DNA from 4 places in the Cedecea sp. B1(4) genome. Region 3 is predicted to be linked to each of the others. Evidence: riboswitches for the same ligand, from Rfam matches in the RefSeq annotation. Region 3 holds a riboswitch; each other region holds the start of a gene.
The links. A riboswitch is a leader RNA that binds a small molecule or an ion and turns the genes downstream of it on or off. The one in region 3 is predicted to bind thiamine pyrophosphate.
Positions count from the first base shown of each region.

Region 1 (7,746 bases), on a different contig from region 3:
CAGGAAATGAACACCATCCTCGGGGAGATCAAGCAGGCCAGCCAGGAGCAAACCGACGGCATTTCCCAGATCAACAGCGCCATTGGCATGATTGATTCCACCACCCAGCAAAACTCCGCGCTGGTGGAAGAGTCGGTTGCCGCCGCGGCATCTCTGAATGACCAGGCGAAGCAGCTGCGTGACCTGGTCCGGGTGTTCCGCCTGCAGTAATTCAGCTTTCCTTCTCAAAGCCAGCGTTAGCTGGCTTTTTTCATTTCTACGCACGGTTTTTATCTCCGGCATGACAATGTCGCTTATTGTTGTTATGTTATAACATATCAATAATGGCTGCGCAGTCAGTAAGGAGTTGCAATGTCATCGTTAACACAGGCCGACAATCGGCCAAAGAAACTGCCCGTTACCGTGCTGTCCGGTTTTTTGGGTGCCGGAAAAACCACTTTGCTGAATCATATTTTAAATAACCGGGAAGGGCGGCGGGTGGCGGTGATCGTCAACGATATGTCCGAGGTGAATATTGACGCTGCGCTGGTGCGTGAGGGCGGTTCAAGCCTGACGCGCACCGATGAAAAGCTGGTGGAGATGAGCAACGGCTGTATTTGCTGCACGCTGCGTGAAGATCTGCTGGTGGAAATCAGCCAGCTTGCCCGGGAAGGGCGTTTTGATAACCTGGTCATCGAATCTACCGGTATTTCCGAACCGCTGCCCGTGGCGGAAACGTTCACCTTTGTGGACGATAAGGGTGAAAGCCTGTCCGATATCGCCCGGCTCGACACCATGGTGACGGTGGTGGACGGTTTTAACTTCCTTCGGGATTATGAATCTTACGACAGCATTCAGTCTCGCGGCGAGTCCATGGGTGAGGAGGACGAACGCACCGTGGTTGACCTGCTGATTGACCAGATAGAATTTTGCGACGTTCTTGTACTCAACAAAACGGATCTTATCGACGACGCAGAGAAACGCCGCCTGATGTCCGTGCTGCATTCCCTTAACCCACGCGCAAAAATCATCACTTCGGCGTTTAGCCAGGTTAGCCTTGATCAGGTTCTGGATACCGGGCTGTTTGACTTTGATGCCGCCGCTCAGGCGCCGGGCTGGCTAAAAGAACTGCGCGGCGAACATACGCCGGAAACCGAAGAATACGGTATTCGTAATTTTGTTTTTCGTGCCCGGCGCCCCTTCCATCCGGCACGTTTCCAGATGGTGACCGACGGCGGGCTTAAAGGCGTTATTCGCTCCAAAGGCTTTTTCTGGCTAGCGAGTCGCCCTCAGCATGCCGGATCCTGGTCCCACGCGGGCGGTGTGATGCGCCAGGGACTGGCAGGGATGTGGTGGGCTAGCATCCCCCGTGAGCAGTGGCCGCAGGATGCCGAAAGCCTCAGGCACATTTTAAAGCACTGGGAAGACGGTATTGGCGATGCGCGCCAGGAGATTGTTTTCATCGGCATTGATATGGACGAGGCGAGTCTGCGCGAGAAGCTGCAGTATGCCTTACTTACCGATGCCGAAATGGCAGAAGGGCCTAAAGCCTGGGCACGGTATTACGATCCGATTGATGCCTGGTTCGACTGACTGAGGCCCGGCTGCCCGTTGGCAGGCAACCGGGCAACCTGGCTTAGTGCAGCTCTACGGCGTAGTCATCCACCGGGGTGATTTTCTTGATCAGCTTGTTATCAAACAGAAACTGTTCGTAGGCCTGGTAGCGGGCGCGGTCGAGTTTAGCCGGGTCGGTAGCAAACAGCGGTAGGCTTGCCTGCCAGGCCTGCTTATTCAGCTCGGTATTCAGTTCTGCGTGGGCTTTGGCAAAGGCCTGCCAGGTTTCCTGCGGATGCGTCTGCAGGTACTCGTTGCCTTTTTTCAGCGCGGCGAAGAATTTTTTGATCTTCGGTTCATTCGCCGTTTTACGATTCGCCACAAAAATCAGCTCATCGTAGGCCGGGACGCCGTAGTCCTCGACGTTAAACACCACCGGGGGTTTACCCTGAAGCTTCAGCTCGAGCGCTTCGATATTGCGGTAGCCGCCGATCACCGCATCCACCTGGCCCGCCAGCAGGGCGCTGGTGAGCTGGAAGTTGACGTTGATGAGCTTCATCTCTTCCGGTTTGACGTGCTCATGCTCAAGCATGGTGGCAAGCGTCGCCTGCTCGATACCGCTGACGGAATAGCCGATTTTTTTGCCTTTAAGATCCGCTGGTGATTTGATGTTCTGATCCAGCGTCATCACCGTATTCAGCGGGGTGTTAATCAGCGTCCCGACGCGCACCAGCGGCAGCCCCTGATCGGCAAAGAAATGCAGCTGTGGCTGGTAGGTAATGGCCAGATCGGCCTGCCCGGCGGCAACCAGGCGCGGCGGCAACGCCGGGTCGGATGGCGGGATGATCTTCACGTCCAGCCCTTCGGCCTTAAAAGCGCCAATTTGTTCAGCCACCATAATGGGCGCGTGATCGGGGTTAATGTACCAGTCCAGCACCAGGGTCAGCTTTTCAGCGGCGGAGGCCTGAGCGGCAAAGGCGGCGGTGAGCAGCAGGCCACACAGCGTTTTTTTCATCTTCTTAATTCCTTAATTAAGGCGGTTATTCGTTGTTTTCAGGCGACCAGACAATCAGCCGCCTCAGCAGGGCATCGACCGCCAGCCAAAGCAGAACGGTCATCAGGACTAAAATAAACAGCGCGGCAAAGCAGACGTCGGTTTGCATGCGGGCGTTGGCGTTTAGCATGACGTAGCCCAGCCCTTCGGCAGAGCCCACCCATTCGCCAATAATTGCCCCGATGGGGGCGACGGCGGCGGCCATGCGCAGCCCCGAGCCAAAAGCAGGCAGCGCCGCCATCAGCCGAACGTGCCTCAGCTGCGCCCAGCGTGAAGCCCCCATCGTGCGGGCCAAATCCAGATAGTCGTTATTCACTCGGCGCAATCCGTCAAAGAACGACGACACCACCGGGAAGAAAATCACCAGCACCGCCATCGCCACTTTGGCGCTCATGCCAAAGCCGAACCACAGCACCAGCAGGGGTGCGAGGGCAAACACAGGGATTGCCTGACTGGTGAGTACCAGTGGCATCAGCCAGCGCTGGAGGCGGGGGGAAAACATCATGCCCAGCGCCAGGCCCGCACCGAGGAGCACGCCCAGAATTAGCCCGCTGATAATCTCTGAGGCGGTGACCAGCGTGTGCCAGGCGAGATAATCGCGGCCATCCCATAACGCCAGTGCCACCGAAGCGGGAGAGGGCAAAAGAAAGGCGGGAATATTGCCGAGGGTAAGCAGATACCAAAGTAGCAGCAGCCCGGCAAAGACGGTCAGCCCACGGCGCAGGCGTGTAGCATGGGTGTCTGAAGTCAGCTTCATTCGGCGGCCCTGATCAACTGTTGCAGCAGCCCGGCCTGGCTTTGGAGTAGATCTACATCGTCCGGCGCGCGGGGCGGCTGCCCGGCAATAACATGCGTATCGTCGATGCCCGCAGGCCAGCGGGAGAGCACCAGCAGGCGATGGCTGAGCCGACAGGCTTCCATCGGATCGTGAGTGATCAGCAGCACGGTATTTTTTGCCAGCAGCCTGGCCGCCAGGTCCTGAATGGCCGTGCGGGTGATGGCATCCAGCGCCGAAAACGGCTCATCCATCAGCACTATCGGGCGCTTTTCGTAAAGCGTTCTGGCGATGGCGGCACGTTGCCTCATCCCGCCCGATAGCGAAGCTGGCAGGGCTTTGGCATAGCCAGCCAGCCCGACCTGCTCAATCAAATGTTCCGTCCATTGCCTGTCGACCGCGTCACCACGCAGGCGAGCTCCGAGGGCCACGTTCTGCTCAATGCTGAGCCACGGGTAGAGCAAATCTTTCTGCCCCATCCAGGCGATACGCCCGGCAACCGGCAGGCCGTCGCTGCAGGTCACGCTTCCGCCACAGGCCCGCGCCAGCCCGGCGATAATTTTTAGCAGGCTGGTTTTACCCGCCCCGCTCGCGCCCAGCAGGGCAACGAAGCTGCTGCCGGGAATATCAAAATTCAGCCGCTCAAAAATGGTCTGCTGGCCAAAGCGCAGGCTGAGATCGCGCACCTGAATGCCCGGCGAAGTCGCGCTGTCGGTCATGAGGCATTCAGCCCCATCTGCCAGAACGCGGATTCAAGCTGCGTCGCGGTGGTAAAAATCTGTGATAGCTCTGAGAAACGGCTTTCCGCGCCACGCTGGTGGCCTACGTTTTCGAGCAACTGCACAGCGGCTTGCACGCCGGTGAGGTAGCCTTCATCGCCATAGTTACGGATCCAGTTCGCGTAGGGATTGCCTGCCATCACCGTGTCGGGGCTATGCAGCAGGCCAAGGCCGATTTCTGCATATCCGGCCACGCAGGGCAACAGGGCAGCCAGCAGATCGAGCGCGTCGCCTGAATGGCCAATATCCAGCACGTAACGGGTGTAATTCATGGTTTCTGGCGCTTCCGCCTCGGCCACTATTTGCGCTTCGTCCAGGCCCCAACTTCGACAGTAAGCCACGTGGAGCGGCAGCTCGGAGACAATGGCATTCAGCGATGCGGTCGCGGTGCGCATTTCCGGCAGCGTGCGAAGCTTGCTGACCAGCAGGGCGTAGGCGCGGGCAAAATGAATCAGGAAAAGATAATCCTGGGTCAGATAGCGCTTGAATGCGGCTTCAGGCAGCGTGCCGACAGCAAGCTGCTGCAAAAAAGGGTGATCGACGTAATCCTGCCAGTGCTGGCCGGCCTGCTCGCGCAGTCGTCCGTAAAGACCGTTTTCGAAAAGTGGGGTGTACATGGGACCTCCTGGGTAAGTGGAGATCCGGGCGCGCAGAGGTATGAACAGACAATAACAGAGCTGTGATTGCCGACCGTCCCTTCGCTGGCATGACCCAGATCAGGTTCAAAGGGTTCGGCTTACGCCATCTCAGCCCATACAGGACACCCCTCGGAGGTGCCTGTTATACGACATTTACTTTTTGATTACAATCGCCGGGCGCTGTGTCTGACCTTGCTGAAAGCGACGATCCGTTTAGTGCGGTATCGCAATATTTTGCTGGCACTCGGGGCGGGAATTTTGTCACTGTAGGCCGGTTACCTACGAGTCTAAGGATGATATCCGATGAAAAAGATTGGCTTTCTCTCGTTTGGCCACTGGTCGCCTGCCGCCCAGTCCGGCACGCGCTCTGCGGCGGATACGCTGCTGCAGTCCATCGACCTGGCCGTTGCCGCCGAAGAGCTTGGCGCTGACGGCGCTTACTTCCGCGTGCACCATTTTGCTCGCCAGTTAAGCTCGCCTTTCCCACTGCTGGCGGCCATCGGGGCAAAAACCAAACGTATTGAAATCGGTACCGGCGTGATCGACATGCGCTATGAAAACCCGCTCTATATGGTGGAGGACGCGGGAGCCGCGGACTTGATTGCCGGGGGCCGACTGCAGCTTGGGATCAGCCGTGGCTCGCCGGAGCAGGTGATCGACGGCTGGCGCTATTTTGGCTATGTGCCAGGGGAAGGAGAAACCGAAGCCGATATGGCGCGCCGTCATACCGAGGTTTTTCTTGAGGCGCTGAAAGGGGATGGTTTTGCCGAGCCGAACCCGCAGCCAATGTTTCCTAATCCACCGGGTCTGCTGCGTCTGGAGCCGTTTTCTGCCGGGCTGCGGGAGCGAATCTGGTGGGGGGCGAGCTCCAATGCGACTTCGGCGTGGGCCGCGAAGTTAGGGATGAACCTGCAAAGCTCCACGCTGAAAACCGATGAATCCGGCGAGCCGTTTCATATCCAGCAGGCGAAGCAAATCCGCGCTTATCGGGCCGCGTGGAAAGAAGCGGGCCATAGGCGTGAGCCGCGCGTTTCCGTCAGCCGCAGCATCTTCGCGTTAATGGACCAGCGCGACCGCAACTACTTCGGCGGCAGCGGCAAAGAAGGCGATCAGGTTGGCTACATCGAGCCACAAACCCGGGCCATTTTCGGCCGCAGCTATGCCGCTGAACCGGAGCTGCTCATTAAGCAACTGGCGCAGGATGAGGCGATTGCCGAAGCCGACACGCTGCTGTTAACCGTGCCAAACCAGCTGGGCGTGGATTATAACGCGCACCTGATCGAATCTATTCTGAAGCACGTTGCACCGGAGCTGGGCTGGCGCTAAATAAAACAGGGAAAAGGTCATGCTATGAACCCGGATTTTTACTGGATTAATGAGCCAAAAGTCTGGCAAGAAGGCGACGGCGGGCTGACAGTTGTCACCGATGAACAAACCGACTTCTGGCGCAAAACATGGTACGGGTTTGAGCGTTTCTCCGGCCATTTTTATGGCTGCAACGTGCAGGAGGATTTTACCTTCCAGGTGAAGGTCAAAGCTGAATTTAGCGCACTCTACGACCAGGCCGGTATCATGCTGCTGGGGGATGAATCCCACTGGCTAAAAGCGGGCATCGAGTTTAACGACAACGCCCCCACCATTGGCAGCGTGTTGACGCAGGGCCATTCCGATTGGGCAACCGGTGTATTTCCCGGTCAGGCAAATCTGTTCTGGATGCGCCTGACCCGAAAAGGTGACAGCCTGCGGCTGCAGTATTCCGTTGACGGCAAAAGCTGGCCGTTGCTGAGACTGGCGCATTTCCCCGGATTCGACGCATGCAGAGTAGGCGTGATGTGCTGCACCCCGCAGCGTGGCGGGCTGGCGGTGAACTTCGAAGAAATGATGCTGAGTGCCGCGCTGGATAAAGGACTGCACGATTTAAGTTAATCAGCCGTTTAGTCGGGCGGCGCCCCGCCAGACATTTGCCAGGCAGCGTTTCTCCTGGCGGGGACAAAGCCGGTAACGGGGCAAATGTTTTTCCGTTGGACATTGAAAATAAAGTGCAAACGCTTCGCGCTTCATTCAGCCCGGTATAATTCGTAGTATATTGTGAGTATTCATGGTTATCAGGTGCTCTTCATGTCTTACTCCATCGGCGAATTTGCCCGGCTCTGCGGGATAAACGCCACCACGCTCCGTGCCTGGCAGCGTCGTTACGGCCTGCTCAAGCCGATGCGAACCGATGGCGGTCATCGGCAGTACAGCGACGAAGATATCCAGCAGGCGCTTAACATTCTCGACTGGGTGAAAAAAGGGGTGCCGGTCAGCCAGGTTAAGCCGCTGCTGGCCCGGCCTGAAACGCGCCGGGCGAACAACTGGCTTGGCCTGCAGGAGAGTATGCTGCAGCGGCTGAATGAGGGGAAAATCGAATCTCTTCGCCAGCTTCTCTACGATGCAGGCCGGGAATATCCGCGCGCGGAACTGGTGACGGAGGTTCTACGCCCCCTGCGCAGTAAAGTCTCGGCTAACGTGCCGGCCATCATGACCCTGCGCGAAATTCTCGACGGCATCATTATCGCCTACACCTCGTTTTGCCTCGAAGGGGATAAAAGAGCGCCCGGTGACAACTGCCTGATTACCGGCTGGCATCTGAGTGACCCCTGCGAAATCTGGCTGGAGGCGCTCAGGCGAACCGGCCAGGGACACCGCATCGACGTGCTTCCTGTTCCGCCAGCCGTTCTGGCCCCGGAAATCTTTCCTGACCGAAAATGGCTGCTGGTCACCTCCGGTAAGCTGACGGCGACCCGTAAAAAGCAGCTTGAGCTCTGGCAGCAGCAGGGCGCTATGCTCGAGATAATTCCCCTCTAGGGTCGTTTTCCCCTCCACAATATGCTCATCCAACGGCCCGCTGAAAACGCGGCGGGTTGAGTTTTGCTGTTGAAAAATGGAATTTTCCATATCGTTTTTCTGTTATTAGTTCATTGAAAT
Region 1 is NZ_JCAHMZ010000002.1:64,387-72,132, forward strand. Features, by position in the region: gene ACR6JA_RS03700 (methyl-accepting chemotaxis protein) at 1-210, shown strand, start outside; gene zigA (zinc metallochaperone GTPase ZigA) at 352-1,572, shown strand; gene ACR6JA_RS03710 (ABC transporter substrate-binding protein) at 1,616-2,548, opposite strand; gene ACR6JA_RS03715 (ABC transporter permease) at 2,574-3,344, opposite strand; gene ACR6JA_RS03720 (ABC transporter ATP-binding protein) at 3,341-4,081, opposite strand; gene tenA (thiaminase II) at 4,078-4,758, opposite strand; TPP riboswitch at 4,818-4,919, opposite strand; gene ACR6JA_RS03730 (LLM class flavin-dependent oxidoreductase) at 5,083-6,105, shown strand; gene ACR6JA_RS03735 (DUF1349 domain-containing protein) at 6,130-6,705, shown strand; gene ACR6JA_RS03740 (MerR family transcriptional regulator) at 6,898-7,626, shown strand.
Region 1: another riboswitch for thiamine pyrophosphate. It lies ahead of tenA (thiaminase II); the one in region 3 lies ahead of thiB (thiamine ABC transporter substrate binding subunit).

Region 2 (7,746 bases), on a different contig from region 3:
TGCGTCACTGGCCTGATTACGGATAACGGATAACGAGCCCTGGCTATTACTGCAAAGGCTCGTTTATTTCGCGGAGGTGAACTAAAACGCCCGCCAGATAAGCACGGCAATCCCGCCAAACAGGATCCATTTCACGATGTAATACACCGTTTTATTCCAGCTTTTTAACTTCTTGCCGACGATACGAATCTGATAGATGTAGCGGAAAGCGCGGTTGATCCCACCGATGCGGTCGTTTTCATCGTTAGGTGCCGACGCGGCGCTCATCAGGTTGCGCCCCAGCCAGTGGTTAACCGCCTGAGCCCAGCGGTAGCGCATCGGTCTTTCCACGTCGCAGAACAGAATCAGGCGATTTTCGCCGCTGGTATTTTCCGCGTAGTGAATATAGGTTTCATCGAACAGCACGCCTTCACCGTCCCGCCAGCTATAGCGCTTCCCGTCCACTTCAATAAAGCAGCGATCGTCATTCGGGGTCGCAAGCCCCAGGTGAAAACGCAGCGAACCGGCGTAGGGATCCCGGTGCCTCGGCAGGCGGCTGCCGTCGGGCAGGGTGGCGAACATCGCAGCTTTGATGGAAGGAATGGTGCGCAGTAGTTCGGTGGTTTTCGGGCACAGTATGCTGGCCGACGGGTGGGCGTTTTCATACCATTTCAGGTAAAAGCGCTTCCAGCCTGTTTTAAAGAAGGAGTTGAAACCGGCGTCGTTAAATTTATCCGCGGCTTTTATCTGCTCCATTTGTTGCAGATGCATACCTTCGTCGCGAATCACTTCCCAGTTTTCCCGCAGCGTTGTCAGCTCGGGAAAGGTTTCCGGCGTCAAATAGGGCGTATTTGGCACCCTGGAGAAAAGATACATAAAACCGTTAAGCGGGGCGGTAAACGTGGAATGGTCCGACAGCTGCCGCCAGAAACGAAAGCGAATCTTGCCGCGGTAATGTACATAGACCACTGAAATAATAATGATGAGTAAAATAATATATTTCATATTGTTATCTGACCACTGTGTTTTTTTTGCTCATTCCCTGCCGGGCCAAAGCCCCGACTGCCAAAAATGCGCCTTTGAAAAGACGCTGAAATAGAGCTTAGCAGTGGTTTTAGCGAAGTAAATGTTGCCTGGGAAAACTTACCAGCCTACAGATAACCCCGCGCCGTAACCCACGTTGTTTTCTGTATCGTCACTGACGGTGGCTTTCACAACAACAGCATTTCCGATACGTGTAGAGGCGCCCACGGCTAAAGCATTTTCACCTTCATAGCCGCCAATCCCTGCCCCTATAGCCACGGTTTGATTATTCATCACCTGCGGTATATTGCTCATTGCCATCGCGCCAGAGATACCCGCGTTGGCCTCTTTTTGATTATTGTTAACTTCGTCTTTTAATGCAGAAAATGCATTATTTAATTTGTCTATCGATTGGCTGTTGGCCTGAATCAGGCGGGTATTATTTTCTGCATGTTCCGTATTTAAAGAAATATTGTTAGCGTTAGTGGATACGCGTGCCTGCGTTACCGTATCAAGTTTCGTTTCGGTGGTCGTCAGGACATTTGTGCCACTAATACCGTTGGTCCCATTTTTACCATCCACACCGTTTTTTACCTGAGACTGGACATATTCGATCATCGCTTTATCTTTGGCTGCCTGGCGGTCGGCATCCGTCGCCGTGCTGTCCAGGTGTGAACTCTTGTCTATTGCGGGCGATACTACCGGAGAGGTAGTCGTTGTCGTTGATGGGGTAAGCGTGCTGGCGACGATAGTGTGAGGGGCATCGAGATGTGGAGTAACTGGCTCTGAATGGCCGCCATCCAGATGTGGCGTAGTGGTAATCTTACCTACAAAATCGCTTGTGTAATTTGTATTATGGGCGTGGTCATAATCTCGTATAGCCTGCTGTTGTGTGGCATCCATATTTTCAAAACTGACGTTAGCTTCTTCCCACGTAATGGATTTTTTCACCATATTGTTATAGAAGTCACTCACCGTATCAGCTCTGGCAGAAGCCGAAAGCACTAAAACACCTAACACTACAGCTAATGATTGACTAACGTTAACGAATTTCATTTTTCTCTCGCCATAAATAATTAATCTAAACGCGGCAGTACGTTATTTAGCGCACTGATAACGGCGATGAACTATCCCGAAATGTGATCATTCGGTCTTTGATCTAAATCATAAGAAAATTCTTAGTTGAGAGCGTTTGAAAGCGATAAAACAGGCCGTTCACATTCCCCCTTTGTGCTGGTGCCAGGTCGCTCACACGGCTGTTACAATCGGGGCGGAAGGCTTACGTTTGAAAGTCCAGTTATGTGTGGTGTCGTGTAATGAAAAAATAGAAAAGGGCAGTTAAATTCGACGAGAGAATTTCTTCACTAAGTCGCCCTAAATGAAGTCAGTGTCAACCCAGCCGCCACCTGCAATCCGCAAAGCACCGCTTTTGCCGTTTACAAGACTTCCCGCTGGCATTACCATCCTCTGCATGGATTAATGACCTGCATTAATCGCAACATATTGCTGTAAATGACTCGGGGTGCCCTTCTTTGTGAAGGCTGAGAAATACCCGTACCACCTGATCTGGATAATGCCAGCGTAGGGAAGTCAGATGCCTGTCCGGCGTCCCTTCTTTCACGCCGGACAGGAGCCTTACCGTTATGCAACCTGACCTGCTACCCGGCGCAACCGCCGCCTCTGTTTTACACCACCTCCGTCAGCATTCGCCGCTGGTTCACTGCATGACCAATGACGTAGTGCAAACCTTTACCGCTAACGTGCTGCTGGCGCTTGGGGCTGCCCCGGCGATGGTGATTGAAGCCGAAGAAGCGGCACAATTTAGCGGGCTTGCCAGCGCGCTGCTGATCAACATTGGCACCCTGACTTCAGAACGCGCGACGGCGATGCTGGCTGCTATTCACGCCGCCAATAGCGCCGAAACGCCGTGGGCACTAGACCCGGTCGCCGTGGGTGGTTTGGCTTTCCGCACGCGCTTCGCTCGCGAAATTATTCAACTGAAACCAGCCGCCATTCGCGGTAATGCGTCTGAAATCATGGCGTTGGCAGGGGAGCAGGCCGGAGGCCGTGGCGTAGACAGCACCGATGATGCACTTTCGGCGATCCCGGCGGCGCAAAAGCTGGCGCGCGAAACCGGTGCAGTGGTTGCCGTAACCGGAGAAACTGATTACGTCACCGATGGCGAACGAACGTTTGCCGTGACCGGCGGGGGAGAACTCATGACGCGTGTGGTCGGCACCGGCTGCGCGCTTTCCGCCGTGGTTGCTGCGTGCTGTGCTTTACCGGGAGACAGGCTGGACAATGTCGCCAGCGCCTGCCGCTTTATGTCGCTTGCCGGCGAGCAGGCCATCGCCGCCAGCCGTGGGCCGGGCAGTTTTACCCCAGCCTTCCTCGACGCCCTTTATCTGCTGAATGCGGAGGGGCTGGCATGAAACGCATCAACGCATTAACTATTGCCGGAACCGATCCAAGCGGTGGGGCGGGGATCCAGGCCGATCTGAAAACTTTCTCCGCGCTCGGCGCTTACGGCACAAGCGTGATCACTGCGCTGGTGGCGCAGAATACCCGTGGCGTGCAGTCCGTTTACCGTATTGAGCCTGAGTTTGTGGCGGCGCAGTTAGATTCTGTCTTGAGCGACGTGCGAATAGACACCACAAAAATTGGCATGCTGGCAGAGGCCGATATCGTTGAAGCCGTCGCAGAGCGACTGGCGTTCTATAAGGCACCAAACGTGGTGCTGGATACGGTGATGCTGGCGAAAAGCGGCGATCCGCTGCTGGCCCCGTCGGCGGTGGAAAGCTTACGTCGGAAGCTATTGCCGCATGTCGCGCTGATCACCCCCAATCTCCCGGAAGCGGCAGCGTTGCTGGATGCGCCCCACGCGCGCAGTGAAAAAGAGATGCGCGAACAGGGTGAAGCGCTGCTGGCAATGGGCTGCGAGGCTGTGCTGATGAAAGGCGGGCACCTCGACGACGCAGAAAGCCCGGACTGGCTATTTACTCGCCACGATGTCCAGCGCTTTACCGCGCCGCGCGTGCAAACAAAAAACACCCACGGCACTGGCTGTACTTTATCTGCCGCGCTGGCTGCGCTCCGCCCCCGCCATGACGACTGGGCGCAAACCGTGGCTGCCGCAAAAATCTGGTTGTCGAAGGCGCTGGCTCAGGCGGATTCGCTAGAGGTCGGGCACGGTATCGGCCCGGTACATCATTTTCACGAATGGTGGTAACTGTCGGTTAAGAGAGAAGTTTTTAGCCAGCGTAATACCAGTGGTACTATACTGGCTTCATCTTCCCTGCCGGACAATTGCGTACCATGGAACAGGCTCATCACCAGTTAGTTGAACAGCTCAAACAGCGCTTTGCCGCCCCGGATAACGCTCCTCTATACCTCAAGTTTGTCGAAACGGTGAAAAACGCCGTGCGCGCGGGCCTGTTGCCGCAGGGCAATATCCTGCCGGGGGAACGCGATCTCAGTCAGCTTACGGGAGTGTCACGCATTACCGTGCGCAAGGCGATGCAGGCGCTGGAAGATGACGGCGTGGTGACGCGTTCGCGCGGCTACGGAACGCAAATTAATGCGACGTTTGAGTATTCGCTGAAAGAGGCCAGGGGCTTTTCGCAGCAGGTTGTGCTCCGGGGTAAAAAGCCAAATACGCTGTGGGTGAACAAACGCGTGGTGAAATGCCCGGCAGACGTGGCTGAACAGCTCGCGATCCCGGCTGAAAGCGAGGTTTTTCTGCTCAAGCGCATTCGCTACGTGGATGAAGATGCGGTGTCTATCGAAGAGTCTTACGTGCCGACCGGGCTGATTGCCGACCCGGATGAGATTGGCGTTTCGCTGTACGACTACTTCCGCAGCCAGAACATTATTCCGCAGCGCACCCGCAGCCGGGTCAGCGCCAGAATGCCGGACAGTGAATTCCAGTCACACATCAAACTGGAAACGCCGGTGCCGGTTTTGGTCATCAAACAGGTAGCGTTCGACCCGCACAACCGGCCCATCGAGTACAGCATCAGCCATTGCCGCAGCGACTTATACGTTTTCGTCTGCGAGGAGTAAGGTTTGCTCGAGCTGCGCGAGTTTTGGCGCGCAGTCCCCGCCCCGGTGGCCGACCACGTAGCTGGCTACCGCATTCCCGAGGCTGACTGCTTCTTCCAGGCTCCAGCCTGCCGCCAGGCCCGCAATTGTGCCGCCCGCGTGGCTGTCGCCCGCGCCAATGGTATCCACGACGGTAGTCGGGAAGGGCGCAGCGATCCCCATGTTATCGTCGGCCGCAAACCACGCGCCGTCCTTATCTAAACGAACGATCAGCGGGCTGCCGTAGCGGGTGAGCCATGCACGGCAAATCGCTTCAATATTTTCCGCTTCCACGCCAAGCCATTCGGCAACAATCGCCGCTTCCTGACGGTTGAGCGAAACAATCGGTTTGCAGGCCATAATCCGCGCCAGCAGCGGCTTCGGGATATCCGCGATACGCGGGCCAAAGTCGATGAATGGGGTAATTGCCCGCAGCGACTCCAGCCAGCTAACGAGCAGTTCCGCACACGGCCCGGCAAGCTGGTAGCCAGAGAGCGACAGCAGGCTATCTGGCGGGATGGTCAGGCCGTCAAGCCAGGCCTGATTCCACTGATGCTCGACGCCGCGAAACGACATAAAGGTGCGTTCGCCGTCGGGTTCGACCAGCGCCAGGCACCAGCCGTTATCTCCCGTATCGGTGTGGATCTCGCTGCGGATGTGCTGTTTTTCCAGGCTGTTGCGAATAATGTCGGCCCAGGTGCCCTGGCCAATTGGCAGCGCGTTCTGCGAGTCAATGCCGAGGCGCGAAAGCGTGATGGCGATGTTCAGCGCGCAGCCGCCAATGTTCACGCCCTGCTGATGCAGTTCGATATCGCAGCCGCGCCACGGTAGGGCGTAGGCGTCGGCGATGACGTCAATCACCGCCGAACCGAGCACGCAAACCGGGCGCTGAGCCTGCAGCTGGGGCAGTTTGCTCAGCAGTTCATTTGGCTTCATGGCTGGCCTCTCTTTGCTGGCGATAGGTCATAAAGATGCGGCTGTAGCGCGTGAAGTCGAGCTGGTTCTCTTCATCCAGCTCCTGTTTCAGCGCCGGGGCGATGCTTTCCACGCCGTTCAGCGCGCCGCAGATAGCGGTAGCCATGGCGCCGATGGTGTCGGTATCTCCGCCGAGATTGGCGCACAGGATGGCGCAGCGGTTAGGGTCGGTTTTTGCCAGTTCGACCATCGCAATCGCCGCCGGTACTGACTCAACGGTGCTGGTACCGGTGCCGACCAACTGGTAAATCTCTTCCATGGCGGATTCGGTGCCGCGCGCTTTTCTTGCCACGCTCAGCGCTAATTCCAGACGTGCCGCGAGGGACGCGCTAAATGTCGTGATGCGTTTTTCCTGCGCGTGGCGGGCGATGGATGGCAGCTCATCGCAAATTGTGGCCCAGCTTGTACCGTCAATAGCACGGGAAATGGCCCAGGCAATAACGACCGCCCCGGCAATGGCCAGATCTGATTTGTGCGTCGGGCTCGAAGCTAACGCGACCTCATCCACAAACTCATCTAGACTGGCCGTGGGCAGCAGGCAGCCAAGCGGGGAGGCACGCATCGCGGCCCCGTTGGTTACGCCGTTGTTTTCCAGCTCGCTTACTGGCGTGCCTTGTTTAATCGCATTCAGGGCTATTTTCGACGTCGGGCCGAGCACGTTTTTGTTAAACGCGTCGAACCCTTCTGCCCACGCCAGAATATGGCGGCCAATGGCGTCCGGGTTGATAGCCCCGTGGTGCTCGATGATGGCGTCCGCCAGCGCCAGCGCCATTGAGGTGTCATCGGTAAACTTAGCGCGGGTAAAATAACAGGCGGCGTTGTTTTCTGCCGGACCCGGCAGGAACTTGTCTATCCAGCCGAAGTGGGCCTTCACCCGCGAGCGCGGCCACAGTTCGGACGGCATCCCCATCGCATCACCTAACATCTGGCCGTAAAAGGCTCCCAGAATACGATTTTCCATTGTTACGCTTCCTTAAATACTTTTTCAGATTCATCACCGGCAACGGCGATGGCAGCAATCTCTTTGTCCGACTCGCGGAAGAAGACCATGAACAGCACGGCGATGACGGCAATCATTATTGCGCCAAAGCCCCACATCCCCGCCCAGTTAAAGGTCTGACCGTTCACCGGTGAGGAGTAAGCAAACATTTTTTCCATCATTTTGCCGCCGAGGCTGTAGCCCAGCAGGCTGCCGAAGCCCTGGCAGCAAAGGGTGATCAGCCCCTGCGCCGCGGTGCGCATGTACACCGGGGATTTCTTGTCTACGTAAATGTAGGCGGTGACGTAGTAGAAGTCGTAGCTCACGCCGTGCAGCAAAATGCCGAGGAACAGCAGGCCGTAAGTGAACAGGTGCGACGCGTCGCCGTACACAAAGAAGCCGTAGCGGATGGCGGCGGTGATCAGGCCCAGCAGCAGAACCTTTTTAATACCAAAGCGCTTAGTGAAGAAAGGCAGCGCCAGCATAAAGAAGATTTCCGAGAACTGGCCAAGCGTCATCCAGCCCGTGGCGTTGTGCATCCCGACTTCGGTTAGATAGCCGTTGGCGAAGATGTAGTAGAACGCCAGCGGCATCGCAAACAGGAAGGAACAGAAGAAGAAGACCAGGAAGTTTTTATCCTTCAGCAGCACCAGCGCGTCCAGGCCCAGCATCACTTTCAGGCTGAGCTTGCCGGTGCTTTTCGGCGGCGT
Region 2 is NZ_JCAHMZ010000004.1:547,957-555,702, forward strand. Features, by position in the region: gene ACR6JA_RS12145 (FMN-dependent NADH-azoreductase) at 1-16, shown strand, start outside; gene lpxO (lipid A hydroxylase LpxO) at 82-984, opposite strand; gene ACR6JA_RS12155 (YadA C-terminal domain-containing protein) at 1,123-2,058, opposite strand; TPP riboswitch at 2,511-2,607, shown strand; gene thiM (hydroxyethylthiazole kinase) at 2,646-3,434, shown strand; gene thiD (bifunctional hydroxymethylpyrimidine kinase/phosphomethylpyrimidine kinase) at 3,431-4,231, shown strand; gene ACR6JA_RS12170 (GntR family transcriptional regulator) at 4,318-5,064, shown strand; gene ACR6JA_RS12175 (PfkB family carbohydrate kinase) at 5,038-6,018, opposite strand; gene ACR6JA_RS12180 (ADP-ribosylglycohydrolase family protein) at 6,005-7,018, opposite strand; gene ACR6JA_RS12185 (nucleoside permease) at 7,021-7,746, opposite strand, start outside.
Region 2: another riboswitch for thiamine pyrophosphate. It lies ahead of thiM (hydroxyethylthiazole kinase); the one in region 3 lies ahead of thiB (thiamine ABC transporter substrate binding subunit).

Region 3 (7,746 bases):
TCACCGGCTAGCAGACGCTGCGCCTGGGCTAACTGCGCCTGGGGAATAAAAGCGACGGATTCCTGCGGCGGCAGGCGCACCTTAAGCGGGCCATCGTCCGTGGCCAGCCAGAAATCGACTTCGGTACCGCGCGGGGTGTCTCGCCAGTGCCTGGTCAGCAGAAACCCCTGACGAGCTTGAGACACGCTGCATTCTCTCTCAGGAAAAGTGTTTCGATTATAGCGCAAACAACCGTGACTTACTGCATTTATATACAGTGTTGTTGTCCGGGAGTGCGAATTGTCCGGAACTTTACCGTCTATTCTTTATTCATAGAAATGAGACCTTGACGCCTGTCACGTTAATTCTGGAGAATCGCCCGCTCGCTCATCGACGGAAAGCTTATGGAAGCCTTACTGGAACACTTTATTACACAGTCAGTTGCATATTCGCTTCTCGCGGTGATGCTGGTGGCCTTTTTTGAGTCGCTGGCGCTGGTGGGACTGATCCTGCCGGGCACGGTGATGATGGCCGGACTGGGGGCGCTGATCGGCAGTGGCCAGGTGAATTTCTATTATGCCTGGGGCGCCGGGATCGTCGGCTGTCTGCTGGGTGACTGGATCTCGTTCTGGCTTGGGCAGCGTTTCAAAGGGCCGCTGCACCGCTGGTCATTTATGAAGAAGAATAAAGCTCTGCTGGATAAAACCGAACATGCGCTGCATCAGCACAGCATGTTTACGATCCTGGTTGGGCGCTTTGTTGGCCCTACGCGCCCGCTGGTGCCGATGGTTGCTGGCATGCTGGATTTACCGCTGGCGAAGTTTTTGCCGCCGAATATCATCGGCTGCCTGCTCTGGCCGCCGCTCTATTTTCTGCCGGGGATCCTCGCCGGGGCAGCAATCGACATTCCTGCAGACATGAAAAGCGCGAGCTTCAAATGGCTGCTATTGGCGGTGGCTTTACTGCTTTGGCTGGCCGCATGGCTAAGCTGGCGTTGGTATCGCAGCGGTAAGCCAGGCTCAGATCGACTGGCCCGCTATTTACCGCAGGCCCGACTAAATTGGCTGGCTCCGCTGATGCTGGTGGCGGGCATTGGCAGTTTTGTCGCCTTGCTGCAGCATCCCTTGATGCCGGTTTACTGGGATATCCTTCGGAAGGTGCTGTCGCACTAAGTGCAGATTCCCAACAGCGCGGAGGCGCTTGCCTCGCCGCTGAGCAACCTGCCCGTTTCGCCGTCCCATGCAATGCGCCCGTCTTTTATCACGATGCTGCGGCCGGCGATGCGGGCGGCATCTTCAATACTGTGGGAGACCATCAGCAGCGCCAGCTGTTGCTCCCGGCATAGCTCGTCGAGCAGCTGTAGCATTTCTTTGCGCAGCGCCGGATCGAGCGCTGAGAAAGGTTCGTCCAGCAATAAAACGGGCTGCTGACGAACCAGGCAGCGAGCCAGGGCGACGCGCTGCCGCTGGCCGCCGGAAAGCTGAGACGGCAGACGGTCCAGCATGTCAGTTAACCCCACGCGTTCCGTTATTTCCCGCAGTCGCTGCTTCTGGGCTTCATCAAGTTTCATTCCCGGATGCATGCCCAGGGCGATATTTTGCCGGACGGTCAAATGGCTAAACAGATTATTTTCCTGGAAAAGCATGGAAACCGGGCGAGCTGAAGGCGGTGTCAGGGTGTGATCCACGCCGTCGATGACGATGTTGCCGCTGGCAGGCTGCAGGAACCCGGCGACCAGGCTCAGTAACGTACTTTTCCCCGCCCCGCTTGGCCCCAGGATGGCGATTCGTTCCCCCGCCGCAACCTTCAGGGAAAAGCGCATGGGTAACTGCTGGTACAGCCAGGTTACATCAGTCAGAGTTAGCATCTTGCCCCGGAAGTTTTTCAATCAAGGTAAACAGCATAAAACAAAGCAGCAGTAGAAGTAGCGCTGTGACTGCGCCTTCCTGGCTGCGGTAAGAGCCGATCTGCTGATACAGCCAGAAGGGCAGCGTGCGGAAGTCTTCATTGCCGAACAGCGCCACCACGCCGAAATCGCCAATCGACAGGACGCAGGCAAATGCCAGCGCCTGGGCTATTGGGCGTTTCAGCGCTTTTAACTCAATAAATCGCAGGCGATTAAAGCCGCTGATATTTAGCGACTGGCAAAGCTGAGAGTAGCGTTCCGCCACATCTCGCATGGGGTTTTCGAGCACCTTTAAGGCGTAAGGAATCGCCATCAGCGCATTGGTAAAAATAACAATGCCGTCGGCGGATTGCGGCAGGCCCACGGTATTGTTTAACAGCAAGAAGAAGCCGGTGGCGAGGACGATGCCCGGCATGGCCAGAATCAACATGCCGCTAAGTTCAATGGCCTGCCCGGCGAAGCGTTGGTTACGCAGCCGAAGTTCACGCGAACTCCAAAGCAGCATCAGCGTCAGCGTCACGCTGACAAGCCCGGCGGCAATGGCAATTCTCAGTGAAGTCCAGAGCGCGTTCCAGAGCGCTGGCTGCCGTAGCACGCTGCCCATGCTGCCGTTAACCCCATCGACCACCACCGCTAGCAGCGGTGGGAGCAGCAGCAGCAGGGCGAGCATGATAAGCAGGCCATCGCTAAGTTTTCGGCGCAGAGAATCCTGTGGATCGCGCCAGCCCTGAAGCTGGCTGACGCCGACGGGAATCGCCTTGCTTAACTTCTGACTCAACAACACCAGGCCAAGGCAACACGTCATTTGCAGCAGAGCCAGCAATGCCGCTTTGGTGGGATCGTAGTCGTAGCTTAATGCCTGAAAGATGGCCAGCTCGATGGTGGTTGCCTGTGGGCCGCCGCCCAGAGAAAGCACGGTGGCGAAGCTCGCGAAGCAAAGCATAAAAATCAGGGCGCCAACCGGGAGTATCTGGCGGCGCAGCCAGGGCCACTCGACGAAACGGAAGAAATGCCAGCCCTGCATCCCCAACTGTGCCGCCAGCTGACGTTGTTCCGAAGGGATATTGTTCAGCGCCTGCAGCAAAAGGCGGGTCGCCATCGGCATATTAAAGAAGACGTGCGCCAGCAGAATGCCCTGTAGGCCATAAGGGGAAAAGCGCCATTCAAAGCCCAGCCAGGCGCAGAGCGTTGCCAGCCAGCCTTCTCGCCCATAAACGGAAAGAATACCGAAAACGGCGACCAGCACCGGCAGCACCAGCGTCATGGCGCACAGCCTCAGCAGCGCCAGTCGGCCAGGAAAGCGGCGGCGGTAAAGCGCGCGGGCTAAAAAGATTGCCGGGAAAACGGAAAGTGCGGCGGAAAGGAAGGCCTGCCAGAATGAAAAGCGCAGGACGTGCCAAAGATAGTCGTCCTGTAAGATGGCAAAGACATCCACCTGCGGAGCGTTAAGCCACAGCGCCAGAAAAGCCGCCAGGGCTACCGCCACGACCAGCGTTGCGGCAAAGAGCCCTGGATACAGCCAGCCTGGTATTAGCGGCTGACGGCGCGTTGCCATTCATTGATCCATTCTGCGCGCTGGGTGGCCACCTGCTGAGGGGGAAATTCCAGCGTGGTTTGCGGCTTCACCAGGCTGTCGAAGCCAGCAGGTAATGCCACGTTGGTCACCGGATACATCCAGTTGCCGGTAGCAATGGTGTTCTGGAAACCTGGCGTGGTGATGAATTTGATAAATTTCTCGGCGAGTTCAGGCTGTTTACTGTTCGCCAATCGGCCCGCAACTTCAACCTGCAGGTAATGTCCTTCGCTAAAGTCCGCGGCGGCGTAGTTGTCTTTCTTCTCTTCGATGATGTGGTAGGCCGGGGAGGTGGTGTAGCTGAGTACCAGGTCGGCTTCCCCTTTCAGGAACAAGCCGTAAGCTTCGCTCCAGCCTTTGGTGACGGTGACGGTTTTTTTCGCCAGCTTTTGCCAGGCTTCCGGGGCTTTATTGCCGTACACTTTTTGCATCCACAGCAGCAGGCCAAGCCCTGGGGTGCTGGTGCGCGGATCTTCGTAAATGACCTTCCATTTTTGATCGCTTTCAACCAGCTCTTTCAGGCTTTTTGGCGGGTTTTTTAACTTGTTCTTGTCGTATACGAAAGCAAAGTAGCCGTAATCGTAAGGCACGAAGGTGCTGTTCCTCCAGCCGCCTGGCACCTGAAGGACGCCGCGTTCAATATTAGAAGGCGCAAACAGTTTGGTTTGCGTGGCGGCCTCTACCAGGTTGTTGTCCAGCCCCAGCACGACATCCGCTTTGCTGTTCTTGCCTTCCATGCGCACGCGGTTCAGCAGAGAAACGCCGTCTTCCAGCGCCACAAATTTCAGCTCGCAGTTACAGTCGGCCTCAAAGGCTTTTTTCACCGCCGGGCCAGGGCCCCAGTCGGCGGCGAACGAGTCGTAGGTGTAAACGGTTAATACAGGTTTAGCGAAAACGGGCATGGCGGCCAGCGCCAGCAGCGGCAGAAATTTTTTGAACACTTTGCACCTCAGTAAAAGGGGGCAAAGGAATTGAGTTGAGTGTCTCAAATCCCTTCGCCGGCGTTATCCGGATCAGGTTCGACGGGTATTATCTCAGCGCGGACAAACTGTCCTGGCACCCCGTTGAGCAGGGAGGATTCTACTGATTTCCTTTGGGTTACGGAAGTCATGTTACGAAAGCGTTATGGCCCCGGTGGGGCAAACCAGGCTGACTTGAAATCAAACCAGCCTAGCGTGTTCATCCTCACCCCGCGCATACTGCGCTGGCCTTCAATGCGCAACCAGTGGTGAATCAATGGGATAACGTCATTGCGCTCCAGCATTTGCTTGCACCACTCAGGCAGGGCCAGCGTTTTGCTGTGCCAGCGACGGGCATCGCCCTGCCAGTCGCCAGGGATGCATTTTTGAATCAGCGGGACTTCGTAAAGCTGGGCAAACAGAGAGTATTCCAGCGGCATGGTGAAGTTCACGCTGTTCAGCCAGATGTCGCTTTCGGCCTCGCCCTGATGCCACTCAGCATAGTCTATCTCCTGCACAACCAGCTTCACGCCCTGCTCTGCGAGTAATTCGGTCATGATGCTACTGATCACCCGGTGCTCTACGTGGTCGCGGTAGTAGGTAAGCGTTATGCTCTCCAGGCCGGCAGGTTTAGGGAGCAACGGTCCGGGCCTCGAATGGTGCCAGCGGGGGAGCAAACCATAAGCCGGGAACCAGTACTGCTGATACTGCTCGGTAGCGCGGTAGATAAGGTTAACCGGGGAGAGAATATGCCCAATCCACTGGCGCACGCTTTCGTCAACGCCAAGGCTGGATCGGCTGTCGAACAGCAGATAGTAGCAGCCTTCTTCCGGGCGGCTTTCGACGGCTTTTTCGCTGTCCGGCATGCCCTGGAGCTGCACGCCGCAGCTGGACTCCTCGCCAACTTCCGGCAGTACCCAAAAGTTGACCTCGTCAATGAGCGCCCGGAAGCCAAAGTAATCATCAAAGGCGTGGATCTTCAGCTGGTTGCGGTTGTTCCGTGCCACGGAATAGGGGCCCGTGCCGATGGGCTGGCTGGCGAAATTCGTCATCGTTGTCCATTCGCGCGGCAGGATCATGGCGTTCACGCTGCCCAACAGCCACGGCAGCCAGTCATCCGGCTGACTAAGGTGGATATCCAGTGTCCAGATAGTCGGCGAGGTGATTTGCGTGATATGGGCAAAAAGCGGCAGAGCGTTGATGCGCTGCAGGGAAGAGATGATATCGAGCATGTCCAGCTCGCGACCGTGGTGGAAATGGATGCCTGGGCGCAGGAAGAAGCGCCAGCGTAAAGGGGATATTTGCTGCCAATGGTGAGCAATATCCGCTTCGAGTTCCCCATTTTCCTCATTTATTCGCGTCAGGCCGCTAAAAATCTGGCGAGCGATGTGGGTTTCAGAGCGGCGCAGCGCCGAGCCGGGCAGCAGATTTAGCAGCGGGCGATAGTAAAGGACACGCAGAATATGTCGGCCCTGGCGAAAACTACGGCCAAGATGAGAAATCAGCATCTGGCGGACCGCAGCTTTGTCGCCGACGATTTGAACCAGCTGATCGATGCGATCCTGCTCCAGTAGGTCTTCCGCCCGCTGCTGCTGAAGCGCCAGCCCGGTATAGAGGAAAGTGAGCTGTGAGCGCTTGCCTCGTCCGGCTTCCGCCTGCCAGCTTAGCCAGCCCTTTTCCTGCATCGCATTAAGCAGCGTACGCATATGGCGGCGGGAACAGCTCAGCAAATCTGCTAAATCATTGAGCGTGGTTTCCTGAGGTTTGCCTTCGCAGCATTGCCACAGGCGGATGAATTGTTGTTGCAGGCGTGACGAAGACATAAAAGAGGAACTCCTGGCGGAAACTCATCAATTTAACTCTCCCTATATTACGTCAATAATGATTCCCGATGAAGCGAGGAGGTGTTTATGAAGCGGTCATCACCTGCGAAGTTTTTCCAACAGTACTTTGCCGCAACACAGTTTGTTTGCTCTGGATGGCTGGCTCGCCTGACGGTGGAGCAAAGACTAAGGATGCTCGAAGACTTGATGCAGTGGGAGGTTACAACCCCGATGCCCGAGAACGCCAACGCGCCGACTCATGTGTGACTGAGTATTGGTGCTTTTCACCGGCCAGCAGCTGTTTACTGCTGGCTTTTTTCGTTTAATCTTTATGCATTTAACAAATACCTCTGAAGACATCTCCTTTTAAGGACATTCCATGCTCTGGTTTTTGACCCGCGCACGCCGTTTTAACCCTGTTTACGCTGCCTTCATGGCCGTCTCTTTTATGATTGGCGTGGCCGGGGCGCTGCAGGCTCCGACGCTTAGCCTGTTTTTAACTCGAGAAGTCGTAGTGAGGCCGTTTTGGGTCGGCCTGTTTTACACCGTTAACGCGATTGCCGGGATTGGCGTCAGTTTGCTGTTGGCCAAAAGGTCGGACAGTCGGGGCGACCGGCGAAAACTGATTATGGTTTGCTGCGCGATGGCGGTGGCAAACTGCGTTCTGTTTGCCTTTAATCGTCATTATCTGACGCTGATTACGCTTGGCGTGATGTTTGCCTCAATAGCCAATACCGCCATGCCGCAGATTTTTGCCCTGGCGCGTGAATACGCCGACCGTTCCGCTCGCGAAGTGGTGATGTTCAGCTCGATCATGCGGGCGCAGCTTTCTCTGGCGTGGGTTATCGGGCCGCCACTCTCTTTTATGCTGGCGCTGAAATATGGCTTTACCACGATGTTTCTTATCGCTGCCGGGATATTCGTTATTTCACTGGCGCTAATTATTTTCGCGCTGCCGTCCGTGCCGAGAGTTGAGCAGCCCGAAGAGGTGGCAATAACGCAGGTCAGCGGCTGGAAAGACAGTAACGTGCGGATGCTGTTTATCGCTTCGATGCTGATGTGGACCTGCAACACCATGTACATCATCGATATGCCGCTGTGGATAAGCCAGGATCTTGGGCTGCCGGATGAGCTGGCGGGGTTATTAATGGGCACGGCGGCAGGGATTGAGATCCCCGCGATGATCCTCGCCGGCTACTACGTGAAGCGCTTTGGAAAACGTAACATGATGGTGGCGGCGGTTGGTGCGGGCGTGCTGTTTTATGTTGGGCTGATCCTGTTCCACTCGAAAACGGCATTGGTGATCTTACAGCTGTTTAATGCGGTGTTTATCGGGATCATTGCGGGGATAGGCATGCTGTGGTTCCAGGATTTGATGCCGGGAAGGCCGGGTTCTGCGACGACGTTATTCACCAACAGTATTTCAACGGGCGTGATTCTGGCTGGGATACTGCAGGGCGCGCTGGCGGAAGGTTTTGGTCACTATTCTGTTTACTGGCTGATGGC
Region 3 is NZ_JCAHMZ010000003.1:330,429-338,174, forward strand. Features, by position in the region: gene polB (DNA polymerase II) at 1-185, opposite strand, end outside; gene ACR6JA_RS09055 (DedA family protein) at 384-1,151, shown strand; gene thiQ (thiamine ABC transporter ATP-binding protein ThiQ) at 1,148-1,846, opposite strand; gene thiP (thiamine/thiamine pyrophosphate ABC transporter permease ThiP) at 1,830-3,440, opposite strand; gene thiB (thiamine ABC transporter substrate binding subunit) at 3,416-4,399, opposite strand; TPP riboswitch at 4,431-4,532, opposite strand; gene sgrR (HTH-type transcriptional regulator SgrR) at 4,582-6,240, opposite strand; gene sgrT (glucose uptake inhibitor SgrT) at 6,328-6,507, shown strand; gene ACR6JA_RS09085 (sugar efflux transporter) at 6,620-7,746, shown strand, end outside.

Region 4 (7,746 bases), on a different contig from region 3:
CAGGTGGTGCTGGGCGTAGGTCGCCGGGTGATAGGTTTCTTGGTACACCATCACGCCATCAAGCCCGAGGGTTTTGAGTTCGGCATACTCATGCTCGTCCAGCGGCTGGACTTCCATGTGCAGTGAACTAAAGCGGCTGCGGATAGCCGGCAGATGCTGGCGGAAATAATCCATGCCGACTTTGGACTGGTGCTCGCCGGTCACCAGCAAAAGGTGTTCGAACCCCAGCGCACGGATAGCCGCGCATTCCCGCTCAATCTCCGCTTCATCCAGCGTTTTGCGCTTAAGCTTGTTGCTCATGGAAAAGCCGCAGTAAGTACAGTCGTTGGCGCACAGGTTAGAGAGATAGAGCGGCACGTAAAAACTGACCGTGTTGCCGAAGCGCTGACGCGTAAGCTGCTGCGCCCGCTGAGCAAGAGGCTCCAGGTAACGACTGGCGGCAGGGGAAAGCAAAGCCATCAAGTCTTCTCGCGTCAGGCGGGGGGCGTTAATCGCGTGTTCGACATCTGCCGCCGTTTTACCGTTAATTTTGAGGGAGATATCGTCCCAGTCCAGCTGACGCCAGCGGTCGGTAAAGGTTTCTGCCATCAGGCATTCTCCTCGCTAAACTGCAGGAAACTGGTCAGCGGGCTGGTGGCCTGAGCCTGCTGGTGGCGAGAGCCTAACCCGGCCTGTGCCGCAAGGCTTCCGGCTTCCACGGCCAGACGAAACGCCTGCGCCATTTGTACCGGGTCACGGGCGACCGCTATGGCGGTATTGACCAGCACGGCAGAAGCCCCCATTTCTAACGCTTCGGCTGCATGGCTTGGTGCACCGATCCCCGCATCGACAACAACAGGCACGCGGGATTGCTCAATGATGATTTCCAGCAGCGCGCGGGTTTGCAGACCCTGATTTGAGCCGATGGGCGCGCCGAGCGGCATCACGGCCGCACAGCCAGCTTCCTCCAGACGTTTGCAGAGCACAGGATCGGCGCCGCAGTACGGCAGCACCACAAATCCCTGTTTGACCAAAGCGTCGGCGGCCTTCAGCGTTTCAATCGGGTCCGGGAGTAAATAGCGGGCGTCAGGATGAATTTCCAGCTTAACCCAGTTCGTTCCCAGCGCTTCGCGGGCAAGCTGTGCTGCAAAAATAGCTTCTTCTGCCGTTTTCGCCCCGGAAGTATTGGGCAGCAGATGCACGCCCGCCTGCTGCAGTGGCTGAAGAATGTCATCACGATGGCCACGTAAATCCACGCGTTTCATCGCCATGGTGACAAGCTGTGAGCCAGAAGCGCGAATCGCGTCGATCATCATCTGGCTGGAGGAGAATTTTCCGGTGCCGGTGAACAGGCGGGAGGAAAAGGTTTTATCGGCAATCTGTAACATGTCAGCCCCCGGCAATTGCCTGAAACAGCAGAATGGTATCGCCCTCGCGCAGCAGATAATTGCTCCACTGTTCACGCGGGATGATAGTTTGATTAACGGCCAGTGCTGCGCCAACTTTGCCCTGATCAAGCTGGGCCAGAAGGGCTGCGAGCGTCAGACCGGCCGTACATTCCAGATATTCATCGTTAAACTGAATGCGCATCGCGACCTCCGCAGACCGGGCAGGTGGCTGATTTTTGCATCGCCAGAGTGCGCCAGCTATGTTGCCGGGCGTCAAACAGGCGCAAAGCGCCAGCAGCAGGCGTCATGCCGGTAAGTAATTTAATGGCCTCCAGCGCCTGAAGAGTACCCATCACGCCCACGACCGGGCCGATGACGCCGGAGGTGCGGCAGTTGCGTTCGGGTTCACTCTCGTCAGGCCAGACGCAGCGGTAGCAGCCATGTTCCCAGGGCGGTGTCAGGACCATCATCTGGCCGCCAAAACCGACGGCGCTGGCGGTGATAAGTGGCGTATTCCCGGCCACGCAGGCGGCGTTTACCGCCTGGCGGGTTGCCATATTGTCGCTGCAGTCCAGCACCACGTCGGCCTCGCGCACGGCTTCTGTCAGCGAAGCCCCCGTTAGCCTTTCTGCCAGCGGAACAATTTTCACTCCTGGGTTCAGGCGCTGCAGATGCTGGTGGGCTGCGGAAGATTTCGGGCGCTCAATATCTTCTGAGGTGAACAGGATCTGGCGCTGGAGATTGCTGATATGCACCCTGTCATCGTCCGCTACGATAAGCTTGCCTACGCCAGCGGCGGCGAGATACAGCGCGGCAGGTGAACCTAAGCCGCCCAGACCGACGACCAGCGCCGTGCTGGACAGCAGTTTTTCCTGCCCTTCAATCGCCACGTCTTCCAGCAGTAGCTGGCGGCTATAGCGCATAAAATCCGCGTCATTCATCGCCAGTGCCTGCCAGGTCGAGTAGCTTCGCCGTGGCGATGCGCCAGTCGGGTGCCTGCGTAATGGCGCTGACGACGGCGACGCTGCCCACGCCGGTGGCTAAGACGGCAGGTACGCGATCGATGCTTATTCCGCCGATGGCAACGGTGGAGTAATCACCCAGCGTCTGAATATGTTCTGCCAGCTTATTCAGCCCTTGAGGGGAAGAGGGCATCTGCTTAGTTTGGGTAGGGAAGACATGGCCCAGCGCGATGTAGGACGGGTTTGCGCTTAAGGCGCGATCCATTTCCATGTTGTCGTGGGTTGAAAGCCCCAGACGCAGTCCGGCTTCGCTTATCGCCGCCAGGTTGGCGACATCCATATCTTCCTGGCCGAGGTGTACGCCGTAGGCACCGTGTTTGATGGCCAGTCGCCAGTAATCGTTAATGAACAAGCGAGCGTTGTAGCGTTCGCCCAGCGCAATGGCTGCGATGACGTCGGCTTCAACGTCGGCATCGCGTTTGTCTTTAATGCGGAGCTGGATGGTCTTGACGCCTGCCCCGAGGAGACGTTCGATCCATTCCACGCTGTCGACGACCGGATAAAGGCCCAGTCGGCGGGAGGTGGCAGGGAAAGTGAGTCTGGACATTATGCTTCCTCTTGTCTGAGATAAATTTCGCCGCCCCGGGCGCGAAAGTGCTGGGACATATCTTCCATGCCAGCATCTCTCGCCTGTTTTGCGGCGTAATCGCGCACTTCCTGGGTGATTTTCATGGAGCAAAACTTAGGGCCGCACATGGAACAGAAATGCGCGACTTTGCCGGATTCCTGCGGCAACGTTTCATCGTGGTAAGCGCGGGCGGTGAACGGGTCGAGCGCCAGGTTGAATTGATCTTCCCAGCGGAATTCAAAGCGTGCTTTGGACATCGCGTTGTCGCGTATTTGTGCGCCGGGATGCCCTTTGGCCAGGTCCGCGGCGTGAGCGGCAATTTTGTAGGTAATTAGTCCCTGCTTAACATCCTCTTTGTTCGGCAGGCCGAGGTGCTCCTTCGGGGTGACGTAGCAAAGCATCGCGCAGCCAAACCAGCCCATCATGGCGGCACCAATGCCGGAGGTGAAGTGGTCATAGCCCGGTGCGATATCGGTTGTGAGCGGGCCAAGGGTATAGAAAGGCGCTTCGTGACAATGCTCCAGTTCTTCGGTCATGTTGCGGCGAATCATCTGCATCGGCACATGCCCCGGGCCTTCAATCATCACCTGGACGTCGTACTCCCAGGCAATTTTGGTCAACTCGCCCAGCGTATGCAGTTCGGCAAACTGTGCTTCGTCGTTGGCATCCTGAATGGAACCGGGGCGTAAGCCATCGCCCAGGGAAAGGGAAACATCATAGGCGGCGCAAATTTCGCAGATTTCACGGAAGTTCTGATACAGGAAGTTTTCCTGATGATGGGACAGGCACCACTTCGCCATAATCGATCCGCCGCGCGACACGATCCCAGTCAGGCGCTGCGCGGTCATCGGGACGTAGCGAAGCAGCACTCCGGCGTGAATGGTGAAGTAATCCACGCCTTGCTCTGCCTGCTCCAGCAGCGTGTCGCGGAACATCTCCCAGCTCAGGTCTTCGGCGATACCGTTCGCCTTCTCCAGCGCCTGGTAGATGGGCACCGTGCCGATGGGCACCGGGCTGTTGCGCAGGATCCATTCCCGCGTTTCATGAATGTAGCGGCCGGTGGAGAGGTCCATCACCGTGTCTGCCCCCCAGCGAGTGGCCCACACCAGCTTCTCCACCTCCTCTTCAATAGAAGACGTGACTGCCGAGTTGCCGATATTGGCATTGACCTTTACCAGGAAATTGCGGCCGATAATCATCGGCTCTGATTCCGGGTGGTTGATATTGGCAGGAATAATCGCTCGCCCGGCGGCGACTTCATCGCGGACAAACTCCGGCGTGATGTTTTCCGGCAGGCGGGCCCCAAACCCTTCGCCGGGATGCTGGTGGCGCAGGACGGCATCACGAATACGCTCGCGCCCCATATTTTCGCGAATGGCGATGAATTCCATCTCTGGGGTGACAAGGCCTTTGCGGGCGTAATGTAACTGGGTGACACACTGTCCGGCTATTGCCCGGCGAGGTTTGGACCGAGTTTCAAAGCGTAATTCGTCCAGGCCGTCGTCGGCAAGACGCGCTTTTGTGTAAGCGGAGCTGCGTTCATCCAGTGCTTCGCTGTCACGCCGGTCGGCAATCCAGGCGCTGCGTAGGGGATTTAGCCCATTTAACACGTTTATGGCGATGTCGGGATCGCCATAGGGGCCGGAGGTATCGTAGACGGGAACCGCGTCGTTCGGCTGATATTGCGGGGCATCTTTGCTCCTGCCGGTGAGCGTTGGGCTGAGCTGGATTTCGCGCATCGGGATACGTATATCTTCACGTGACCCGGTCAGATAGATGCGTCGGGAGTTAGGGAAGGCGGTGCCTTCAAGCGTATTGATAAAGTGTTGGGCGGCGGCGCGTTGTTCGCGGCGGCCTGGTTTGTTTTCAGATGCAGACATAGCACATTCCAGGTTTAGTCAGGATATGGCTTGTCAGGACAACGGAAGGAGTAATGGATATGGGCCGCCCGAGAACGGGTGTACCCAAAGATAGAATTACTCTTGTTCCCTTCGCAGGTTCTAACCTGATCAGGTTCCGCGGATCCCGAATTAACGGTCTCAGCCGGTGCTTAACGCACTCGGCACTCCGACAAGAATGATCCCACCTTGCGGTGGGAAAGTTGTAAATTACTCGTTAATAGCTAACAACTCAAGCTGGACTTGCCAGCCCGGCAGGATCGCTGGCGCTGCCGTCGAGGTTGTTATCAATAGCCAGGAGGACTAGTTTATCTTCAAGGGTGAAGCGGGACTCCAGGCATTCGCCAATCTCTGACAGCGCCTGCTGAAACTCGACCCAGCTGTCGCGGTCGATGGCGTTTTCCAGATGGGAATCGTAGAGGTCCATGATTTGCTGGGTGTTGGCTTCCAACTGAGGGTAGAGCTGGGCTGCGCTTAGCAGCGGGCTGCTGCCTTCCAGGTTGCTGATGATTCGCTCGTAGATACTGAAATGACCGGAAGAGAGGTAATCCACCAGGCCGTGGCAAAAATTGTCTAACGCTTTTTCGTCGAGCGCGGTGTGCGATTCCTTGTTAGGCTTGATCCCGACCATGTTGTAATAGGCGACCAGCAGGTGCTTACGGGCCTGCAGCCAATGGTCAACTAACTCATTACTACCACCAACGCGCTCAGTCAGATTGGCTAACTGGTTCAGCATGATTGAGACTCCGTGAGTTAAAAGATTGAACGCAAACTAACCCAAAAAAGTAAAAACTAATTGTTTATATCAGTGAACACGGGGATGTGCACCAGGTTATGGAACGTGTTATTCAAAACTTAGATCATGGTTGGTGGATAGTCAGCCATGAGCAAAAAATATGGTTGCCGCAGGGTGACTTACCTCACGGCAGCGCGGAAGAATTTCAACTCGTAGGCAGCCGTGCCCTGGATATCGGTGAGTGGGAAGGTGAGCCCGTCTGGCTGATTCGTGAAAACCGCCGCTCGGATATGGGCTCGCTGCGTCAGCTCCTTGATCGCGATGTGGGCCTGTTCCAACTGGCCGGACGAGGCGTTCAACTGGCTGAGTTTTATCGCTCGCATAAGTATTGCGGTTACTGCGGCCATGAAATGCACTTCAGCAAAAGCGAATGGGCAATGCTCTGCGGGCACTGCCGGGAACGCTATTACCCGCAAATTGCCCCCTGCATTATTGTCGCTATTCGTAAGGATGATCATATCTTGCTGGCTCAGCACACGCGCCACCGCAACGGCGTCTACACCGTGCTGGCCGGGTTTGTCGAAGTGGGCGAAACGCTGGAGCAGGCGGTGGCTCGCGAAGTCATGGAAGAGAGCAGCATTCAGGTGAAAAACCTGCGCTACGTGACTTCCCAGCCCTGGCCGTTCCCGCAGTCGCTGATGACCGCATTTATGGCGGATTATCACAGCGGTGAAATCAATATTGACCCGAAAGAACTGCTGGATGCGGGCTGGTATCGCTATGACCAACTGCCGCTGTTACCGCCGCCGGGCACCGTGGCGCGCCGCTTAATTGAAGATACCGTCGCCCTGTGTCGCGCGGACTATGAATGATAGACTGCGGCGATACAGCTAAAGGAAAGGTAAACATGACTGAACTGAAGAACGATCGTTACCTGCGCGCTCTGCAGCGCTTGCCGGTAGATGTCACCCCGGTGTGGATGATGCGCCAGGCAGGGCGTTATCTACCGGAATATAAGGCGACGCGCGCTCAGGCGGGTGACTTTATGTCGCTGTGCAAAAACGCCGAGTTGGCCTGCGAAGTCACTCTGCAACCATTGCGCCGTTACGCGCTGGATGCGGCGATCCTCTTTTCGGACATTCTGACCATCCCGGATGCGATGGGGCTTGGGCTGTACTTTGAAGCGGGGGAAGGCCCGCGCTTTAGCTCCCCGATTCAAAGCCTGGCCGACGTTCAAAAGCTGCCGATTCCCGATCCGGAAGGCGAGCTGGCATACGTGATGAACGCGGTGCGCACCATTCGCCGTGAACTGAAGGGCGAAGTGCCGCTGATTGGCTTCTCCGGCAGCCCGTGGACGCTGGCCACTTATATGGTGGAAGGCGGCAGCAGCAAAGCCTTCACCGTGATTAAGAAAATGATGTTTGCCGACCCGAAAGCGCTGCACCTGCTGCTGGATAAGCTGGCGCAGAGCGTGACGCTGTACCTGAATGCGCAAATTCGTGCGGGCGCGCAGTCGGTAATGATCTTTGACACCTGGGGTGGCGTGCTGAGCGGGCGAGATTACAAAGAATTCTCGCTCTACTACATGCACAAAATTGTCGATGGCCTGCTGCGTGAAAACGATGGCCGCCGTGTACCGGTGACGCTGTTCACCAAAGGCGGCGGGCAGTGGCTTGAAGCGATGGCGGAAACCGGCTGCGACGCACTGGGCCTCGATTGGACAACGGACATTGCAGATGCACGTCGTCGCGTAGGCCATAAAGTCGCGCTGCAGGGCAACATGGACCCCTCCATGCTTTACGCTCAGCCTGCACGTATCGAAGAAGAAGTTGCCACCATTTTGGCTGGTTTCGGGCAGGGAGAAGGGCACGTCTTCAACCTTGGGCATGGTATTCACCAGGACGTTCCGCCAGAGCATGCTGGCGTCTTTGTGGAAGCTGTGCATCGCCTGTCCGCGCAATACCACCGGGCTTAAGGTGGCAAGAGATGGATCTCACCTTACTGCGAGAGCAACAGCTGGATCTGGCCTCAAAGGTGATCCGAGAAGATCGCCTTGAGCAGGATCCGCCGCGGTTGATCGCCGGGGCCGATGTGGGATTTGAACAAGGCGGAGACGTCACCCGCGCGGCCATCGTTTTGTTGAGCTACCCGTCTC
Region 4 is NZ_JCAHMZ010000005.1:5,678-13,423, reverse strand. Features, by position in the region: gene thiH (2-iminoacetate synthase ThiH) at 1-588, opposite strand, end outside; gene thiG (thiazole synthase) at 588-1,367, opposite strand; gene thiS (sulfur carrier protein ThiS) at 1,369-1,569, opposite strand; gene ACR6JA_RS12555 (HesA/MoeB/ThiF family protein) at 1,553-2,308, opposite strand; gene thiE (thiamine phosphate synthase) at 2,301-2,936, opposite strand; gene thiC (phosphomethylpyrimidine synthase ThiC) at 2,936-4,837, opposite strand; TPP riboswitch at 4,927-5,037, opposite strand; gene ACR6JA_RS12540 (Rsd/AlgQ family anti-sigma factor) at 5,088-5,591, opposite strand; gene nudC (NAD(+) diphosphatase) at 5,690-6,463, shown strand; gene hemE (uroporphyrinogen decarboxylase) at 6,499-7,566, shown strand; gene nfi (deoxyribonuclease V) at 7,578-7,746, shown strand, end outside.
Region 4: another riboswitch for thiamine pyrophosphate. It lies ahead of thiC (phosphomethylpyrimidine synthase ThiC); the one in region 3 lies ahead of thiB (thiamine ABC transporter substrate binding subunit).